3 regions of the Ancylomarina subtilis genome follow, and region 1 is predicted to be linked to each of the others. Evidence: riboswitches for the same ligand, from Rfam matches in the RefSeq annotation. Region 1 holds a riboswitch; each other region holds the start of a gene.
What was found. Region 1 has a riboswitch for cobalamin ahead of EV201_RS00085 (ABC transporter substrate-binding protein). Riboswitches for the same ligand answer to the same signal wherever they lie in the genome.

Region 2: it holds a riboswitch for cobalamin, as region 1 does, so the genes downstream of both, EV201_RS01845 (ribonucleoside triphosphate reductase) here and EV201_RS00085 (ABC transporter substrate-binding protein) in region 1, are expected to answer to the same signal.
Region 3: it holds a riboswitch for cobalamin, as region 1 does, so the genes downstream of both, EV201_RS13555 (sigma-54-dependent transcriptional regulator) here and EV201_RS00085 (ABC transporter substrate-binding protein) in region 1, are expected to answer to the same signal.

The regions. Positions count from the first base shown of each region.
Region 1 is NZ_SHKN01000001.1:14,340-19,242, reverse strand. Features, by position in the region: gene cobN (cobaltochelatase subunit CobN) at 1-758, opposite strand, end outside; gene EV201_RS00090 (ABC transporter substrate-binding protein) at 762-1,946, opposite strand; gene EV201_RS00085 (ABC transporter substrate-binding protein) at 1,974-3,155, opposite strand; cobalamin riboswitch at 3,230-3,431, opposite strand; gene EV201_RS00080 (metallophosphoesterase) at 3,637-4,903, shown strand, end outside.
Region 2 is NZ_SHKN01000001.1:440,336-445,238, reverse strand. Features, by position in the region: gene EV201_RS01850 (S9 family peptidase) at 449-2,962, shown strand; cobalamin riboswitch at 3,185-3,357, shown strand; gene EV201_RS01845 (ribonucleoside triphosphate reductase) at 3,451-4,903, shown strand, end outside.
Region 3 is NZ_SHKN01000003.1:56,722-61,624, forward strand. Features, by position in the region: gene EV201_RS13550 (ATP-binding protein) at 1-1,829, shown strand, start outside; gene EV201_RS13555 (sigma-54-dependent transcriptional regulator) at 1,826-3,160, opposite strand; cobalamin riboswitch at 3,401-3,599, opposite strand; gene EV201_RS13560 (transglycosylase domain-containing protein) at 3,644-4,903, opposite strand, start outside.

The sequences.
Region 1 (4,903 bases):
ATGGCATCAACAACAGGTTTTCCATCCTGAATAAACAATTCATCAATCACATAGTCAATGCCCTTTCTGTCAAGTTCCTTTTGTGCTGAAACTCCGGTATAACAAAGCAAGGGGATAGCTCCTTGTTTTTCAATCTCGGCTTTTATAGCCTCCACATGAGCCACATTCCCATTTTGATAGAATGTTGAATGAAACAAAACGCCAATTACAGGTTTTGTATCCTCCTGAATTTGCTTGAGATAAGCCTTCTTCTCTTCTTCGTTTCCTTTGATATTATAAATACCATCCCAGTCGGGAGCAATAGGTTCCCCTACCGGGTAATTTCCTCCCTCCCATTTATTAATCATCCACAAAAACAGGTTACACAAATTCTGTGTTCCACTCATAGAATAATATCGATAAATAGTCGCAAATTCACCCTGACTGATATTTAGTCTGTGCCTTAATTCATCTACCTCATCCTGAATACCTGATTCCAAGAAGATTTTTTTCTTTGACGAAACCCGATCGAAAAATTCCTTAAATCTATTGAAGCGTGTAAAACCTCCGTGACTCGTTATAAAGACAACATCTGCCTGTAAGGATTGGTTGATACATGCCTCAAACAATTGATCATCATCATCAAAACTGGTATGTTTATAAAACTGGAAATCAAAAATCTCAGGAAATTTCTCATTAAGCGATTTTTGTGCTTTGTTCACTTCATAAGTGTTATCATAAGCACCCGTTACAAATACGATTTTAAAATTTGAAGGCATAGACTAGTGTAGCTTTGATATAAAATAAGTTGAATCCTGAGGCAAAATTTCGGGATGCAGAATTTTAATAAAGTCCTTTAGAACGATATCCGGACGTATTGTAGCAGTTTCCCACCAATCACTTCCCCCCCTTGCGTTTGATCTTTTATAGATATTATACACTTCATGATCCCGAAATGCCTTAAACTGTGTGAAAACCTCTCCTGCATTTTCAATATCCTGTCTGCTTTTACATATCCCCGGATAAATCCAGATATCAGCATCGTTACAGTTATCAAGTACATTTTCAACGCTCATCGGAATATTTCCTCTTGTGCTATCAGCAAACAAAAAATAATCGGCACCTGCATCTCGCAAATAACTCACCATATAATTTTGGCCACCAGGCATGTACCAGATTCCTTTATAACTCCAGCCCATTAAAACAGATGCTTTTTTCTCTACTTTTTCAGCAAGCTTCCTAATTTCATTATAATTCCCCTCTACTTTATTGAAAAATTCATCAGCCTCCTTGTCTTTATTGAAAAAGGCTGCAACAAATTTAATCCACTCAGCTCGTGCCAGCGGTGTATCTTCCATCCAATTCAAAGCATAAGCCAGTTTAAAACCAATTTGATCCAAATGAGACTCTCCTGATTTCACCTCATTAAAAGCAGAAAGAATAATCAATTCAGGATTCAGATCAACAATTGCTTCAATATCAATATTTTTATTGTGAGCACCTCCCAAACTTGGAATTTCACCATTCTTTACCTTTACAGATAAACGTTTATTATAAATTTTGTTTGCACGGGTTATTCCCACAATTTTATCAGCAAGCCCTAACTCAACCAAAGGCCCAATATGAGTGTTGGAAAATACGGCCACAGAATTTATGGGTGTTTGGATATAAGTCACATTTTCAGCCTCAAAAAAAGGTAATGGTTTGCCTTTGGGAAATAAAATATATTTACAAAGCACAACATCATTCTTCCATGGATTATAAACCGTAATTTCCTTATAGCTTTCTTTAACATTAATGGAAAAGCCCCTGGCATATTTTACTTTTGTCTTGAAATCAGAGGTTATGCTATCGTCTTCAAAACAGGATTCCTTTTTCCAGGTCGAAGCTCCTTCACTACAGGCTGTCAGGCTCAATAAAACAACACTTAATATACAACTCTGCCACATCAGCATCTTCCATTTCATACTCGATCGTTTATACATAGCAATAGCTTACAATAATTTTCTGAAGTAATATAAATCGTGATTGGGTAATAATTCGGGATGAAAAATACAGATCATGTCTTTAAGAATGATATCAGGATGCATCACGCCACTTTCCCACCAATCGTTACCTCCACCGGGTCCTAATCGCTTATTATTATTAAACACCTGCTTCTGATTAAAAGCGTCGAACATTAAATAACGTTTATCCATATTACTCAATTCGCTTAATGAGTTGACAGCTCCCGGATTTAGCCAAAAGTCAGCATCCTGCTGCTTATCGAGAACACATTCGAAACTCATAGGTAAAGAGCCAGTCTTCTTTTCTCTTTTCCAATAATAATCAGCCCCGGCATCCTTCACCAATCGTGCCACATAGCTATCTCCTCCAGGTACATACCAAGTTCCACGAAAATTGTAATTCAGCAATACTGTGGGTAAGTTATTTACTTGTTTTGCCAATTCACGGGCTTTGAGGTATGATTTCACAACTTCATCAAAGGCTTGATCTGCCTCCTGATCTTTTCCCAAAAAGACTGCAAAAAACTTAATCCATTCGGCTCGTGCCAAAGGACAGGCTTCCATCCATTCAGAAACAAAACAAAGCTTAAGACCAATATCCATCATCCTTTTTTCCTCAGGAGAGATACTCTTGAATCCAGAAACAAAAACCAAATCAGGATCCCCTTCCAACAAGCTCTCGGCATCGGGTCTTGACATGCCTGTTGTTTTCAAATCAGTAAGTTTAGCCGTTTTGATTCTTTCTTTCAGATAAGCATTGTTTATAACCTTACCATTGCTAACCAAACTAACGACATCGAGACTATGCAGCATATTAAGAGGTTCAACATGAGTCGATGAGAGAATCGCTATTTTATTAATAGGACGACGAACCTTAATACAATTTTTAGGTAAATTAGCAGGGACTTTGGATAGAGAGTCCAAAACGCAATAGCACTGAGAAATCTCCCCTTCTTTCCATGGGTTGAGCAATTCAATAATCTGCCCTCCCTCAAAGGGCTTTATCCGAAAGCCTTTGGCATAATGGATATCGGGACTAAATGCCTTAATTGATTTTGTCTTCTGTGCAGTCAGAGTGGATTCTGTCTGTGGCTTCTTGATCTTGTGTTTACAACTGGTAAATCCTCCGCCTACCAGAATAACAAAGATGAATAATACGATCTTTTGCATATGCTTCAATTGCCGGAAAGAACAGAGTAAGCATATGAAACCATACAATTACAACTTTCTCCCCGAAGTTTTATGTTTAATTTCTGATAACAGGCAGGTATTCTGACTTATCCCACCTATGAAAACCTTCCCATCCCGATATCACGAAACAGTGGTCATTTTCCATAAGCATCACCCATAAGGGCCAGGAATTACAGCTGCGGGGACAGTACCGGATTCACACCGGATTCCCTTTAATCAGCCCGAAGGCTGAAAACCTAAATCAGCAGGACAAAACTACAATATTTTAAGAATAAAAAACAGTTATATGAATATTTGTTAAAATATTAACATGTAAAACATATAAGATGAAATATTCAGAAATCAAATATCGATCTACAGTAGGGATCATAAAATAGATTCATTATTCTTGCATTGCGCTTTTTTAAACATTTAATGTATTAAAGTGACTAAACTTAAACAACCAACTAAAAACCGTCACATGTTAAAAACACTTTACAAAGGATTCCTCTTTTCATGCCTCTTATTCACAATCTCGTGCACAACAAACCAAGACACATCTGATTTAATTCAAACCATCGATAACCGCCAGACTGAAAGTGCACTTCAGATAATTGATCATCTTAACAATTTAAATGAGCAAGACTCATTGGGTTTAGCCCCCATTCACTGGGCAGCCAAACGCGCTTTACCACAAATCGCAAAAGCCTTAATAAAAAAGGGCTGCGACATCAATCTAACGGATACACAAGGCTACACCCCCTTGAATTATGCCATAAAAGCCGATAATGATGAGATCGTACATTTACTTCTGAAGAATGGTGCTGTGGTTTATAAAAAGGGCTTATCCAATTTAAGCGATGGACCTTTTGTTGATTGGACTGAGAATGGACTTTACGCCTATTATTTAAAACACGATTCTCTCAGTTGTAAGACTTACATGACTGGCAAAACTATCGCTAGAGGAGTAAACGAATTTAAAGGTTGGGATGGGGACACGACGACCTACACTATCAGAAATACCAAAACTCCTAAATGGGAATTCAACACTCAAGAACCCATATTTGTTTTAGGTGATATTCATGGTCAGTACGACAGAATGATAAGTAACCTGCAAGCTCATGGCGTGATCGACAAGCAACTAAAATGGAGCTGGGGAAAGGGACATCTTGTTTTTGTAGGCGATATCTTTGATAGAGGTCAGAAAGTAACCGAAGCACTTTGGCTGATTTACAAACTAGAGCAGGAAGCTGACAAAGCCGGAGGGAAAGTGCATATTAGCTTCGGGAATCATGAATTGATGGTACTGAACAAGGATAACAGGTATATTGCCCGTGCGTACAAAAACCTGTGCAACAATCTAGGGCTGGATTACAATGCCTTGTTTCATCCCAATTCGGTATTGGGCGAATGGTTGCGATCCAAGAATTCGATGACCAAAATAAATGATGTACTCTTTGTTCATGGGGGTATCTCACAAAAACAAATCGATTCCAGAATGAGCCCAGAGGAGATAAACAAACTGATGAGACAGTATTTGATTTCCGGGAGCAATCCTAATAATCAGGACAAGCTGCAGCAAATTTTAAAAAGCTTTGGTCCATTCTGGTACCGTGGCTATTTTATGGATCGATCTCAATACAAAAAAATCACCGGGCAGGAACTAACTCCTATTCTTAAAGCTCTTAAGGTTTCCATAATTGTTGTTGGTCATACCGAAAACGATGAACTTAGTGCTTCTTTTAATG
Region 2 (4,903 bases), 430 kb from region 1:
TCATGAATAAAGGATAAGTTTGGTGGAAAAATACCTTTGATATGCTGAAAAATAGCCTTTTGTATGTTCACTGATTCACCCACATATATAAAATTATTAAAAGCCTGCTTCAATATCAATTAAACTTTTATGTATGGCGATAAAATAGATTTAGAAAAGTCAGTTAAAAAGATACTGTCAGTATATAATTTCTACGAAATTTCAAAAAATTTCTTGTTTATCCCGCCAATTCTATTTTTTATCGAAAACTGAACTTTGTTAGTGTTTTATGTTGGGCAGTTATCTATTTTAGCGGGCTTAAATGAGAATCTCTCACAAAGAGAGATTGGACAACTCAATAAATAAACCAACTAACATGAAACGAGCCATTAGCAAGCCTTTTTATACAAAAGGTGATAACTAATACAAGCGACTTCCATGTGGTAAATGAAAAACAAACTACAGACACATGAAAAGAAACCTACTCTCACTCCTACTCGTTTTGATAGGAATTGGTGTATTTGCACAGGAAACGCCTGTGACAAAAGCAAACTTTGAATTGGCGGCTAAATTTTCGCCAAACCGATTGAAAAAAATGGTCTTCTCGACCAGTGTAAAACCACACTGGCTAAAAAACAGTGAAAAATTCTGGTACACCTACCGTACTCCGGAGGGACAATTTTACTATTTGGTCGATCCTGTAAAAAACACAAAAAACAAATTGTTCGATGTGGTTAAAATGGCTTCTGATATGAGTCGCCTGACGGGTGATCCATTCGATGCCCAACACCTTTACATTGATAAAATTAAATTCATCAAAAATGAAACAGTTCTTCAGTTTCAGGTAAAGAGTAAGCTGGTTGAAGAAGAAGATAAAGATGAAGAGGGCGACAAGCAGGAAGAAAAAAAGGACGGTGAAAAGAAGAAAGATTCAAAAAATAAAATGGTTGCTAAAGTGTGGCATTTCGAATACACATTGGCTTCAGAAAAACTGAATTTGCTTGATGATTTTGAAAAGCCCCTTGAACAAAAAGAGTGGGCATCTGTAGCACCAAACCAGAAATATGTGATTTTTGCTAAGCATCACAACCTATATTGGATGGATGCTGAAAACTACAAGAAAGCTCAGAAGAATGAAAAGGACTCAACCATTGTAGAGCACCAGCTAACCACTGATGGTATTGAGCACTACTGTTACGGCACCAACTCTTATGGTAAAACCAATAGAGAAAAAGAAGAAGAAAAGGATAAAAGAAAAGAGGCTTATGTCACCTTCTCTTCTGATTCAAAGAAATTTGCTCTTACGCGTGAAGATGAGCGTGAAGTGAAAGATCTTTGGGTTATCAATTCAGTAGCTAAAGGTCGTCCGACTTTGGAAAGCTATAAATACCACATGGCTGGCGAGAAAGAAGCTCCTCAGTACGAGCTTCAAATTTTCGACTGGGAAAGCAAAAAAGCGGTCAAAGTTAAAGCAAATGCGTTCAAGGATCAGACCCTTTCAATTTTGACCGCTCCAAGAAAGAAGCGTAACGAGGCTGATGATGTCAAATTCTCGAAATGGATGAATAAGGGAAGTGATTTGCTTTATTTCAAACGCACTAGCCGTGATATGAAACGTGTGGATATCTGTACGGCTAACACCACAACCGGTGAAGTTAATATCCTTATAGAAGAACGCTTAAACACTTATATCGAAGGCAGAAGTCCTTTCGCATTGGTAAATAACGGAAAAGAAATGATCCATTGGTCAGAACGCGATGGCTGGGCTCATTTTTACCTTTACGATGGTCAAGGAAAACTAAAGAACCAAATTACTTCAGGTCCATGGCACTGTGACGGAATTCAGGGCATCGATGAGCAAAACCGTGTCCTTTATTTTACAGCGAATGCTCGCGAAAAAGGTGAAGACCCTTATTACTCGCATCTTTACCGTGTGAATTTTGACGGTACAGGTTTAAAACTTCTTAATAAGGGTGATTTCGATCACAAAGTAAATTTGAATGATCAAACTCACTACTTTGTAAATAACTCTTCAAGAGTTGACTCTGCTCCTGTTTCTGCACTTTACAATTCAAGAGGAACGAAATTGATGGATCTTGAAGAAACTGATTTAACTCGCTTATTTGAGACAGGTTATAAATTCCCTGAGACTTTTAAAGTAAAAGCAGGCGATGGCGTAACTGATATTTACGGCGTAATGTACAAGCCATTCGATTTCGATCCTAATAAAAAGTACCCAATCCTAACTTACGTTTATCCAGGACCTCAAACTGAAGCGGTTTACAAAAGTTTCTCAGTGCGTATGGATAGAGCTGACCGTATGGCTCAATTAGGCTTTATTGTAGTGACAATGGGTAACCGTGGCGGTCATCCTGCCCGATCTAAGTGGTATCACAACTACGGTTATGGCAACCTAAGAGATTATGGTTTGGAGGACAAAAAAGTGGGTATCGAACAATTGGCTGACAGATACAGTTTTATTGATATCAATAAAGTCGGAATTTACGGTCACTCAGGGGGTGGATTCATGTCAACGGCGGCTATGTTGGTTTATCCTGATTTCTTTAAAGTAGCGGTATCTGCCGCGGGGAACCACGATAACAATATTTACAACCGCTGGTGGAGTGAAACACATCATGGTGTGAAAGAAGTTGTGAGCGAAAAAGGTGATACCACTTTCCAATACAAGATTGACACCAACCCTAGCCTGGCTAAGAACCTGAAAGGGAAATTGATGATTGTTACCGGTGATATCGATAACAATGTTCATCCTGCCAACAGCATCAGAATGGCCAATGCCCTAATTAAGGCAAACAAACGATTCGATTTCTTCTTATACCCTGGCCAACGTCATGGTTTTGGTAATATGAGCGAATACTCGTTCTGGCTGCGTGGTGAATATTTCTGTAAATATCTGATCGGTGATTTCAGATCGTCTGCTGATTATGTCGAAATGCAAAAAGATCAGCCCAGCAACAAATAGCTTTAATAACTGATAAGACAATGATATCCCGACTTACTTTGGCAAGTCGGGATTTTTTTTTTACACTGCTCCCGATCTTGCCCTATCCAAAAAAAGGATTGAATTTAAATAATACATTTAAACAAATCCAAAACCTTAAGATCACCAAACAAAATGACCATTGTTCATTACTTCTTAATAACTATAATGATTTTTTCATTTAGAATATCAATTTTCATTCTACTTTTATAAAGCAAAATTGATCAAGGGAATACTGTTAAAATCAGTAGCTGTCCCCGCAGCCGTAAATTGCAATTAGGTTTTACTTATTAAAAAGCCACTGTCTGCCTCAAGCGTATGGGAAGGCCAAGTAAAATGCAATAAGCCGGAAGACCTGTCATTTTTGATCGTAATTCGTAGCTTTCGGGAGAAAAAGCTTAGGAAGACTTTACTGCTTTCTTGTATTCTACCCCCAGCTACCATTAATTCTTTAATTTAAAATTTAAGACATGATGAAAATTAATGGTGCTATTAAAACAGTACAAAAACGCGACGGTCGAATCGTCGCCTTCGAATCGGAAAAAATTGCCTTTGCCGTATTCAAAGCCTTACGTGCCGTTGGTTCGCCCAACCGAGCCCTTGCCGATCAAATCACGAAAAGTGTTATTGCAAAACTTAAAACGGATGCCCCCAGTGTCGAAGACATTCAGGATGCTGTCGAGTTTGAACTCTTCGAGCAGAAACACTATCAGGCTGCCAAGGCTTATATTATTTATCGAAAACAACACGAGGGCATCAGGGATGTAAAAGAGCTCTTTTCGAATATCGATATCATCGATGATTACCTAAACAATAACGACTGGCGAATTAAAGAGAGTGCCAATTCATCCTACTCATTGCAGGGGATGAATCAACACATTTCCACAATCATCAGCTCGCAATACTGGCTAAATAAAATTTATCCAACCGAAATTGGTCAGGCGCACAAGCAAGGCAAACTCCACATTCACGACCTGGGCTTTGTAAGTGTCTATTGTGTGGGATGGGATTTGCAGGAAATTATTCGAATTGGATTTAAAGGCGTACCGGGCAAGGTTGAAAGCAAACCTGCCAAACACCTGAGAACCCTACTGGGACAGATCGTCAATTTCTTTTATACCATGCAGGGCGAAGCTGCCGGAGCCCAAGCCTTCTCTAATTTTGACACCTATCTGTCACCCTTCATTCGTCACGACAATTTGTCGTACAAGGAAGTCAAACAGGCACTTCAGGAGTTTGTCTTTAATATGAACGTGCCCACCCGTGTCGGGTTTCAAACCCCCTTTACCAATATCACCCTCGATTTGGAGATTCCCAACAACATGAAGGACACAGCTGTGATTATTGGCGGTGAATTGCAGGAAACGACTTATGGCGACTACCAGCACGAAATGGATATCTTCAATAAAGCCTTTGCTGAAGTGATGACTGAGGGCGATGCCTGCGGTCGTATATTCTCATTCCCTATACCGACCTATAACATCACCAAAGATTTCGACTGGAATAACGAATACCGTCAGCCCATTTGGGAGATGACAGCCAAGTATGGCATTCCCTATTTCTCAAATTTTGTGAATTCCGATATGTCACCCGACGATGTACGTTCGATGTGTTGCCGTTTGCGTCTGGATACCACCGAATTGAAATCACGTGGTGGCGGTTTATTTGGTGCCAATCCTCTAACGGGTTCTGTGGGTGTGGTGACACTAAACCTGCCACGCCTGGCTTACGAATCGAAAAACGAAGACGAACTTCTGCAAAGAGTTGACAAATTGATGGGTCTGGCTAAGGACAGTCTGGAGATTAAACGTAAAGTGATCGAACAACTCACCGAAAATGGTTTATATCCCTATTCCAAGTTCTATCTGCGAAACATCCGCAAGAAGAATGGCGCCTACTGGGACAATCATTTCTCGACCATAG
Region 3 (4,903 bases), on a different contig from region 1:
CTCGAAAAAAGGAGAGGCAGACCAGAGAAAGGCTGATGCATGAAGAGTTGAAGTTGGTTGACGAGAATTCTATTATTCTGCAAAAGGTGAAAAAATTGCTGAATGAGCTCGAAAAGCAACAGATTAGGGATATCAATAAAGAGGTCGCTCAAACTGAGGAAATAGCTCAGGATTCAATAGTAATGATCACAATTGTAATTATTATTGGCTTTATTTTTGGTGTCTTGTTTATTTTGTTCACCCTTCTGGACCTTTCAAAATCTGATTATTTAAAGAGACAGCTAATGCTTGCAAAGGCCAAAGCTGAAAAGTTGGCTAAGGTAAAAGAAGAGTTTTTGGCATCTATGACTCATGAGATTAGAACGCCTTTAAATGCCTTGATTGGTTTCTCGCGTCAGCTCGAAAAAACGGAAATGAATGCGGAGCAAACGAAATATGTTGAGGTTATAGAGAACTCCTCCAATCATCTTCTCGGTTTGGTAAATGATATACTTGATTTTGCTAAAATTGAAGCTGGTAAACTTGTTATTGAGGCCCGGAATTTTGAGCCTAAAAAATTGATTCATGAGGTTTATTATCTCTTAAGCGATTCTGCTCAAAAGAAAAATCTGGATTTTTCATGGGAATACGAAGGAGAAGAGAAGCATTTCTTTGTGAGTGATCCATTTCGTTTAAAACAAATTCTATTGAATTTAGGTTCGAATGCAATAAAATTTACCGAGAAAGGCTCAGTGAAAATTAAGGCTGTTATGGAATCTGAAGGGGCTAAGTACAAACTTAAGGTCAGATTAATTGATACTGGTATCGGAATTTCATCTGATAAATTGGAGCATGTGTTTGAAGATTTTAGTCAGGCAGAATCCTTTTCAGCGAGAAAATATGGTGGAACCGGTTTGGGCCTTTCTATCAGTAGGCGTTTGGCTCGAATGCTAGGAGGAGATCTAACCGTGAATAGCGAATTAGATAAAGGATCTGAATTTTGTTTGGACCTTCCGATAGAAATGGGGGAGGTTATTACAGACGAATCCGTACTGAAGCAGATCAGTAAGGTACCAGAGATGCTTAAGCTGAAGAAGATTCTGATAGCAGAAGATGATGAATACAGTTCGCTTTTAATGCGAACCGTTTTTAAAGGATGGGGATTGGAACCGACCTTTGTTAATAATGGATTAAAGGCTCTTGAGTGTTTGAAAGAATCTGCCTACGATATCTTATTGACAGATATACACATGCCGGAAATGGGAGGTGTAGAGCTAAGTCGTAATATCCGGAATGATTTGAAGTCTGATATGCCGATTATTGCTTTAACGGCCAATGTTCGTCAGGTCGATTTGGATAAATACATAAAGGAGGGCATGTCAGCTTATTTGTTGAAACCTTTTGATGAATCCGTCTTGTTGGAGATACTTTGTGAGCAATTGAATATCGATCTTGAGATGAATGAGATTGAAGAGGTGCCGTCTACTAAAGAAGCCCAGCATTTATTATTTGATTTATCGGAGATAGAAAAATTTACTGCATCAGACCCAATACTCATCGATCAGGTACTTTCCAGTTTTGTTCGTATTGCAAAAGAAAGCTTGTTGCTTCTAAAGAAAGCGAGCGAAGAAGAAAACTATATTCAGCTTGGCGAAGTTGCTCACAGAATGCTAAGTTCCTATCGACAGCTTAAGATAGACTCTGCCAGTGAAATTCTACTTGAGTTAGAAAAAATGATTCATCAGGAAGATACCAATTACTCGAATATTGACGAGCTGAACGCAGCCATAGCTCAGCTTGAAGAAATTTCGAATGAGGTGTTTGATCAAATCAATGAGTTGAAGAATTAGCCTTCAATACCATATTGCTTCATTTTTGTGTAAAGCGTTTTTCTGTCGATATTGAGTAAACGGGCTGCTTTCGATTTATTATTATTGACTTCTTTAAGGGTATTTATAATCTTATCTCTCTCAGTTGAAGCCTGAAGCAGTTTAAGATCCGTCGTACTATTATCTACACTTGATGTTTCCTGATAATGCAAAATTTCAGGAGGTAGAGCTGATGTTTCAACACGTTCACCAGTACTTAAAAGAAGGGCTCTGCGAATCACATTCCTAAGTTCACGTAAATTTCCTGGCCAATTGTAAGCTTTGAGTTTCTGAATAAATTCTTCAGAAAATTCGGTGATATTTTTATTCAGTTCCTGATTTGAAAGTTGAAGGAAATTATCGGCAAACAGTTTGATGTCTTCTTTTCGATCACGCAGAGCAGGAACCGATATTTTGAATTCGTTCAAACGGTGATAAAGATCTTCTCTGAAATTTGAATTATTCACTTCTTTAATCAGGTCTTCGTTGGTGGCAACAAGAATTCGAACATCTGTATCGATATCATCATTGCTTCCCAGTTGTCTGATTTTTCTTTCTTGTATAGCTCTTAAAAGTTTGATCTGAATTTCGTAGGACAGATTTCCTATCTCATCTAAGAAGAGAGTTCCACCTTTAGCATGTTCGAATTGCCCTTTTTTATCAGAGATAGCGCCGGTAAAAGCACCTTTGTTATGTCCGAAAAGCTCACTTCCGGCTAATTCGTTTGATAAAGCCCCACAGTCTACAGCGACAAAGTTCTTATCTTTTCGAGCACTAGCTTCATGAATTCTTCGGGCAACAATCTCTTTTCCAGTTCCACTTTCGCCCTCAATAATGACGGACATATCAGTAGGAGCAACCAAATTGATATATTGATCGATTTGGACTGAATTTGGACTTTTCCCACGAATAAATTCAATTTTCTTAACCTTATCAACTTTCTCTACAGTTTTAGATTTCTCGATTGCAGACTTGATAAGCACCAGAATTTCTTCAGGATTAAGAGGTTTTGTAACGTATTCGTAAGCCCCTAGTTTGATGGCATTCACAGCGGTTCGAATTTCAGCATAAGAGGTCATGATAATGACCGGGATGTGCGGATTCAGGCTTTTTATCTGCTTGAGAAGATCAAGACCATTGATGTCAGGTAGACGAAAATCACTAATGACTAAATTGGCCTTAAAGCTGCTAAATTTTTTTAATCCTTCATTGGCTGAAAAGGCGATTTCTGTTTCGTAACCCTTTTTGTTGAGAAGGCCTTGAAGCATAATGCAGATCGTAGGATCATCGTCTATAATGAGGATTTTATTCATAATGAGCTTCTGGTGATGCTTAACTGAGATAGTTAATTTAAACAAAATTAATTAAAAAGCTTTGACGGAATACTATGAGTTCGAAAAAAAAATAAAGGATTGTAAGCTTGCTTGAGCAATTTTACAATCCTTATAACAGTTACTTATGAATTTTCACGAGCGTATCTATGGCAAAGATCCGCTCTGCTTGCGTCAAAAAGTGAAAGGTTATAGCGACTTTCTGCTTTTCTTACCCGAAAGCTAAACTCATGATTATAGGCAGGTCTTCTGGCTTATCTCAATTTTGAACACCTTCCCGTCCACCTCAGCAGACAGTGGTCTTTTGTTCAAAATCTGGATTCGAACTGTGTCGAACCGAGAAATACAGCTGCGGGGACAGCTCCTGTTTTTAACAGGATTCCCTATTATTCCTTTCGGAACCCAAATCGTTCTGCAAGTTTAAACAAAAATAGATAAACCGCCAATTATTCCAGAAGACTGATTTTAAAAGAAATCCTCTTCTTCATTTTGGATTAAACCTTTATTCCTCGGGTTGTTAGATTGAGTGTCACAATCAAGATCAATATTGAAACCTTCTGGCTTTTCAAAATCACCTTTTGAAATATTTAAGCTTTCATCAGCATATACTTTTTGCATATAAAGGCCCCAAATTGGGAGAGCCATATTGGCACCTTGACCCAAGCTAATCCCTTCAAAGTGGATGGCTCTGTCTTCGGCACCAACCCAAACACCCGAAACAAGATTAGGTGTAACGCCCATAAACCAGCCATCGGAATGGTTCTGTGTTGTTCCCGTTTTACCACCTATTGGATTGTATAAATTGTATTTCCAGCCAAGACGTCTACCGGTACCTTGTTTGACGACACCTTTAAGTAAATTGGTCATTAGGTAAGCCGTTTTGGCACTCATCACCTCATGCTTCTGCGGTATAGAGTGAGCAACCTCGTTTCCTCTGCTGTCTTCTATTTTTGAAATAAAACGCGGTTTAATATAAACCCCTTTATTGGCATAAGTGGCATAGGCGCCTACCATTTCGCGGACAGTAATTTCAGATGTTCCCAGAAAGACAGAAGGAACCGGGTCGATTCGACTAATAATACCCATTTTCTTCGCCATATTAACAACGGTTTGTGGTTTGAATTGTTTCAGCACCCAACCGGATATATTATTGACTGAATGGGCAAGGCCCCACTTTAGGGTTACCATCTCTCCTGTTCTTGCACTTGTTGAGTTTCTTGATGTCCATGATGTGCCGTCGCCCATATCGAAGGTTTGTGCAATATTCGGCACCTTATCACAAGGGGTTAAGCCTTCTTGCATGGCTACAGTGTATAAGAATGGTTTAATAATAGAACCAACCTGACGCTTACCAAGGGTCACCATGTCATACATAAAGTGTTTGTAGTTAGGGCCTCCCACATAAGCTCTGACTTCACCTGTCTGAGGAACCATTGACATAAAACCAGCTCTAAGAAACCCTTTATAATATAACATCGAATCTATAGGAGAGAGTATGGTATCACGTTCTCCCTGCCATGTGAAGATTCTCATTTCAGTTGGTGTTGCAAAAATGTTTTTAATTGAATCAAGCGAAATCCCTTTGTTTTTCAAAACGCGATACCTTTCACTTCTTTTCATTGATAAAGTCAAATTGTTTTCGACAGCGTCGTCGTCTAAATCATCGGAGAAAGGTGGATTTTTGTGATTTTTTTTCTCATTATCGAATGCTGCTTGCAGATCAAG